One region of the Streptococcus gallolyticus subsp. gallolyticus DSM 16831 genome, then DNA from elsewhere that is predicted to be linked to it. Evidence: predicted binding sites of a transcription regulator. Region 1 holds the regulator's gene; the other holds the start of a gene.
What was found. Region 1 encodes CtsR, which represses protease genes until heat stress. Its sites were predicted from a motif close to TTGGTCAAAAAAGGTCAAANA; they were not measured.

Region 1 (3,401 bases):
AACTCTATGAAGAGGCAAAAAAATACTGTCGCAATGCCATTACCATTTTTGAACTAGAGAATAAAGAATTACTCAAAAATATGGCTCAAAAGTTATTGATAGATATTGAAGAAAAAATTTAACCACCCAAAATACTTGTCTCAGGTGGTTTTGTATGCTTGAGAAATCTTGCTAACAGTTGATAAAAAAACAATATTAAAAGAGCTTAGTTTGTTTTCTAAGCTCTTGTTTTTGTTTTAGCTAAATGCTCCTAAGCCGAGAATTGTTAGTGTTCCCATGATTAGTCCTGCGAGGATAACACCGAGCATAACTGCAATAACGCTTTGTTTGAAGTTCCAATCAAGGATTGATGCGGCTAATGTTCCAGTCCAAGCACCTGTTCCAGGAATTGGGATACCAACAAAGAGCAATAAGGCGATAAATAGTCCACGGTCACCAGCCGTCTCAGCTAGTTTTTTTCCACCGTTGTGACCTTTTTTCAAACACCAAGTAAAGAAACCACCGATAACTGGTTTATCTGCTCCCCATTCAAGCACACGACGTGCGAAGAAGAAGATAATTGGAACGGGAAGCATATTGCCGACAACCCCGATAATAAGTGCTTGCCACATTGGAATACCAGTGGCGATTGCATAAGGAACAGCGCCACGAAGTTCTACAAGAGGAACCATGGCAATCAAAAATGTAATAATATAGTTCATTTACTTGAAACCTTTCATTTGTTACAGATTTTATTGTATCCTATCTCTTGAGCAAACACAACTAAAATCTGTCTTTCGTTGAAATTCTTTTGCCTTATTTTGGACTGAAAATGGCATTATGATTGGTGTGATTGGCTATTTGATTACCTTTCTTTGACAAGGAGTATTAACTCGTGCTATAATAATGATAACAACAAGGAGAATTTCAGAGTAATATCTGAATACAAGAAAAGCACCCTGTCCGCCAAGACTAAGGGTGCTTTTTTATGCGTTGCTAACAACCTTGCAACGTCTCAGAGAAGGACAACTATTTTTTGTTATCATCAAAATGCTTCTCTATCCATTTCGTTCCAAATAGCCGTGCTAAGTGAATCACAACATAGTTAACTATATTGCGAACGATAACCAAAAGAAGAGCTTGGCACAACATACTAACACACCTCCTTTCGCAGGCGATTGGGGTTTTTGGTTGCCAAAGCGTACACAGTTGGGGTGTTAGAGTACTCAATTTTTGCTTGCTGAATTCGCTCAAAATGCTGTATTGGATAGATTGCCTTTATTTTTATGAAACTCGAGATGGAGATATTAAATTTATCTAAATTAGTAGGGCTTATTCTCCCCTAAAAAGGATATTTTTGTTATAATGATAGTCAGTTATAGTCAAAGATAGTCCATTTGGAAATGGTCATTAATCTTGAAAAGGAGGAAGCTAATGGCAAAAAATACATCTGATAGTATTGAAGAATACATTAAGCAATTACTTGCCCAATCAGGTATTGCTGAAATTAAGCGGTCAAACTTGGCAGATACCTTTCAAGTTGTTCCTAGCCAGATTAATTATGTGATTAAAACGCGTTTCACGGAAAGTCGTGGTTATACTGTCGAAAGTAAACGTGGTGGCGGAGGTTATATCCGCATTGCCAGAGTGCGTTTTTCAGATCAACATCAAATGTTTGGTAATCTTATGGCAAACATTGGTGAACGTATTAGTGAGCAGGTTTTCACGGATTTGATTCAGTTGCTGTTTGATGAAAAAATCATTACTGAACGTGAAGGAAATTTGATTTTAGCAACGGCTTCGGATGATGTTCTTGGCAAAGATGCTCCAGAGATTAGGGCACGTATGTTGCGGAAAATTTTACAAAGATTAGATAGAAAAGGATTCCATTTATGAGTGAGTATTCGATAAAAATGCAAGAGGTTTTCAGTGTTGCTCAATACCAAGCAGCGCGTTTTGAAAGCCCATATTTAGAAAGTTGGCACGTCCTTTTAGCCATGGTTGCTATCCATGACTCAGTCGCAGGGCTAACATTTGCGGAATACCAAACTAAAATCGTCTATGAAGAGTATGAAGCGGCAGCTGTTTTAGCCATTGGGAAATCACCGTTAACGGATGTTGACAGAGTTCATTTTGTAGAGCAATCTAAAGCTCTTAGTGATGTTTTAGCATTTGCTGAGTCTATTTGTCAGGTGACTGGTGGTAACGAAATCGGGACAGAACACGTGCTTTATGCGATGTTGTTAAACCTTGATTTATTTGCCACACGTTTGTTAGAAGTTGCTGGTTTTAAAAACAAAGAAGACGGTGACGCTGTTCGTTTGATTGATTTGCGTAAGAGTTTGGCACGTAATGCTGGTTTTACAAAGGAAAATATCAAAGCTATTCATGAACTTCGTAAGCCGAAAAAATCGACAATGGGCGGTGCTTTTTCTGAAATGATGAAACCACAGTCAACAGCGGGGGATTTGTCAGATTTCACGCGTGATTTGACAGAGATGGCACGTCAAGGAAAATTAGAGCCTGTTATCGGTCGTGAAAAAGAAATTTCTCGTATGGTGCAGGTGCTCAGCCGCAAAACGAAAAACAATCCAGTTTTAGTAGGGGAAGCTGGTGTTGGTAAAACGGCTCTTGCTTACGGTTTGGCACAGCGAATTGTCAATGGTGCGATTCCGTATGAACTCCAAGGCATGCGTGTTTTAGAGCTTGATATGATGAGCGTTGTGGCTGGTACGCGATTCCGTGGTGATTTTGAAGAACGCATGAACCAAATCATCTCAGATATTGAGGAAGACGGTCATATTATTCTTTTCATTGACGAAGTGCATACGATTATGGGTTCAGGCTCTGGAATTGACAGCACTTTGGATGCGGCTAATATTCTAAAACCAGCGCTTGCGCGTGGTACGCTTCATATGGTTGGTGCGACAACGCAAGAAGAATATCAAAAACATCTTGAAAAAGATGCGGCGCTTTCTCGCCGTTTTGCTAAGATTACCATTGAAGAACCAAGTGTTGAAGATGCTTACCAAATCTTGCTTGGGTTAAAGAAATCATATGAAGATTTTCATAATGTGGTGATTTCTGACGAAGCTGTTTTAACGGCTGTCAAAGCTGCGCATCGCTATTTGACAAGTAAAAATCTTCCTGACTCAGCGATTGATTTGCTTGATGAAGCAAGTGCAACGGTTCAAGGTCTGGTGAAAAAAGAAGCGCCAGCTACTTTGACACCTGCTGATAAAGCTATTTTGGAAGGTGATTTCAAATTGGCAACGAAATTGCTGAAAGAGTCACGCAAGAAGCCAAATCGTAAACCAACTGCTGTGACAGAAGATGATATTATGGCAACGCTCAGTCGTTTGTCAGGTATTCCTGTTGAGAAAATGACACAGGCAGATAGTAAGAAATACTTGAACCTCGAA
Region 2 (3,401 bases), 790 kb from region 1:
TTCTTTTTCAACTTTTTTAGCAGATTTGATGATAATTTTACCATTGCTTGTCATAACAGCTTTCAAATCTTTTTCGCTTGGATTTTCAAGATAGAAGTCTGTAATGGCATCTTCAATGTGGTCTTGGATAGTACGACGTAATGGACGAGCTCCCATTTTAGGATCGTAGCCAAGGTCAACTAATTTTTCTTTTACCTTATCAGTGACTTCGAGGTGAATATCGTTAGTTGCTAGACGTTTATTGACATCCTCAAGCATAAGGTTAACAATTTGGAGAAGATTGTCTTTGCTAAGAGCCTTAAATTCGATAATACCGTCGAAACGGTTCATGAATTCAGGGCTGAAGTAGTTGCTAAGTTCACCAAGGACAGAATTTGTACGTCCTTCACGAGCAGCACCGAAACCAACTGAAGCTTCTGTTTTACCAGTACCAGCATTAGAAGTCATGATAATAATAGTATCTTTGAAGCTTACTGTACGACCTTGACCGTCAGTCAAACGACCGTCATCAAGAACTTGCAAGAACATATGCATAACATCAGGATGCGCTTTTTCAACTTCGTCAAGAAGGATGAGTGAGTATGGATTACGGCGAACTTTTTCTGTCAATTGACCAGCTTCTTCGTAACCAACGTATCCTGGAGGTGCTCCGACAAGTTTAGCGACCGCATGTTTTTCCATGTATTCAGACATATCGAAACGAATCATGCTGTCAGCTGAGCCGAAAAGTTCGATCGCTAATTGTTTAGAAAGTTCTGTTTTACCAACACCAGTTGGTCCAACAAAGAGGAATGAACCGATTGGACGATTTGGTGTACCGAGACCGACACGGTTACGACGAATAGCTTTAGCAATTTTGTCAACGGCATCATCTTGACCGATGACGTGTGTTTTCAAATCATCAGCGAGATTGATTAATTGTGATTGTTCCTTCTCTTTCAAATCACCAACAGGGATGTTAGTTTTTTCTTCAACGATAGCTTCGATAGTCTTTTCAGTAATGACTGGAATATCGTCTTCGTTGATTGTTTGTTGTTGCATTTCCTTGTATTTAGCGATTTGGTCACGGAAATAAGCTGCGCGTTCATAATCTTCTTCGCGAGTAGCTTGTGTTTTTAGGTTTTCAGCTTCCACTAAACGCTTGTCGATTTCTTGTGGGTCAACAAAGTTAAGGGTTAAATTCATCTTAGAGCCAGCTTCGTCTAGCAAATCAATGGCTTTATCTGGGAGGAAGCGGTCTTGAATGTAACGGTTAGAAAGATTTGCGGCAGCCTCAATTGCATCATCGCTGTATTTGACATGATGATAATCTTCGTATTTCTTTTGAATACCACGAAGAATCGTAATCGTTTCTTCCACACTTGGTTCATCAACTTTGACAGGTTGCATACGGCGTTCAAGTGCTGCATCTTTTTCAATAATGCGGTATTCATTGAGTGTCGTAGCACCAACTAATTGAAGTTCACCACGAGCAAGTGCTGGTTTTAAAATATTACCAGCGTCCATGTTGCCGTCGCCTGCAGAACCAGCACCGACAATTTCGTGAATTTCGTCAATGAAGAGAATAACGTCCTTGCGTTCACGGATTTCTTCCATGAGTTTTTGCATACGTTCTTCAAATTGACCACGAATACCTGTGCCTTGCACAAGGCTAACGACATCAAGACGAATAACTTGTTTATTTTGAAGTTTTTGTGGAACGTTACCATCTACGATTTTTTGAGCTAATCCTTCAACAACGGCTGTTTTACCAACCCCTGGTTCACCAATAAGAACAGGATTATTTTTTGTACGACGGTTAAGAATTTCAATCACACGAATGATTTCGGCATCACGTCCAATGACAGGGTCGATGTCACCGCGACGAGCAATATCAGTAACGTTGATACCAAATTCTTCTAGCAAACCTTTTTGTTGTTGCTGTTGGTTAGCTGCGCCGTTTGGACGATAATTGTTATTATTGCCGCCGTTATTTCCACCACCTGATTGTGTTGGAGGCGTATTTTGGAAATCTTGTCCACCGAATGCGTGGAAATTATTCAAATTACTGAAGAAATCATCAAAAGGATTCATACCAGTAGATTGATTTTGTGTGGAAGAAGCTTGTGCATCTCCTAAACCACCTAAAATAGTATTGTTAGGGTCAGTTTTCATGATTTGATAGCAGTTTTGGCACAAATCAATTTGCTTTTGCTGACCATTGACATTTGTATAAAGATGAATTGTTGATTCGTTTAAATGACAATTTTGACAGAGCATATAAAATACCCTCCTTTCGTAATGGCTTGACATTGACAATAAAGGTCAAAGATAGTCAAACTTCATGATTCTATTATAGCACTAGGTTAATAGAAATCAAGTAAAAAGCATTAAAAAATTAGCACTCTTATGCTAAGAGTGCTATTCTTTCTCAGGGTCAATCTGACTGGCTGCCATAGACCCCATAGCAGCACCAAAAATTACCCCACCAAGGATGATTGCGATAAGTCCAAGAGGATTTGTGAAGAGTTCCAAAGGATTTTCTCCCTCTTGCCATTTGCTAAAAGCGTTAAAAACGAGCATGAATAGTGCAAAAATTCCACCAGCTAACCAGCCCTTTTTGCGAGCTTTCTGTCGTGTCTGTTCGACTTCATTTTTAGGGACTTCCAATGATGTTTGCAAATCACGATTGGTCAACATAACAAGAAGAATAATAGGAATAACAAAAATGAGGACGAAGAGATTAATATAGAGAAAAGCGGTGGTCGCTATCGTTTGGTTGATGAGTAAAATAATAGTAGAAAAGAATAACTCAAAGAAAAAGAGACCAATAAACAGTTTATTGCCGATACGGTTAACTTCTTGTTCGCGATATTCGTCTAATTCGCCATTAATTCCGTAGAAACGTTTAATAAATTTTAGCCAAAGTGATGTTTTTTTCGTTTTCATAATGATTCTCCTTTAAAATTCCCAAAATTATAGATGTCTATTCTCCCAAAAAAGTGTGTTTAAATCAGTTTGCAGTGCCTCCGCTAGTTTGATACAAAGGTCAAGCGACGGATTATATTTATTGTTTTCGATGAGGTTAACCGTTTGGCGGGCAACACCTATTTGTTTTTTAGCAAAAATTTTTTGATACTTTCCTTAAGTGTACGGACGGCAGCGACTTCCGTCGGAATTCCATGCCTAAGTTTTGAGCCGAGAGTCTCAAAACTTCCGAGTGGCTGTTCTTTTATTATTCAGCCACTTTTACCACGGCGGAAAGTATCGTTTTGTTTGCTCGCTTCGCTCGCAAATAATCCATTGATAAAATGCTATTAAGTTTTTCAAGAGAAAAGTTTGTTTGTATGCGTTCTGATTATATATTGATTATATGTGACATGTCAAATATAAATGACAAATGTGGTGGTATTTTGGAGGAG

Region 2: a site for CtsR is predicted at 2,291-2,311, ahead of BTR42_RS03665 (ATP-dependent Clp protease ATP-binding subunit). Genes of this name have one in related genera too.

What each region holds. Positions count from the first base shown of each region.
Region 1 covers NZ_CP018822.1:2,378,180-2,381,580, reverse strand. Annotated here, with positions in the region: gene BTR42_RS11905 (helix-turn-helix domain-containing protein) at 1-122, shown strand, start outside; gene BTR42_RS11900 (COG2426 family protein) at 237-701, opposite strand; gene BTR42_RS12940 (hypothetical protein) at 1,009-1,131, opposite strand; gene BTR42_RS11895 (CtsR family transcriptional regulator) at 1,414-1,875, shown strand; gene BTR42_RS11890 (ATP-dependent Clp protease ATP-binding subunit) at 1,872-3,401, shown strand, end outside.
Region 2 covers NZ_CP018822.1:674,021-677,421, forward strand. Annotated here, with positions in the region: gene BTR42_RS03665 (ATP-dependent Clp protease ATP-binding subunit) at 1-2,259, opposite strand, end outside; gene BTR42_RS03670 (DUF3278 domain-containing protein) at 2,401-2,928, opposite strand; gene BTR42_RS03675 (helix-turn-helix transcriptional regulator) at 2,956-3,108, opposite strand.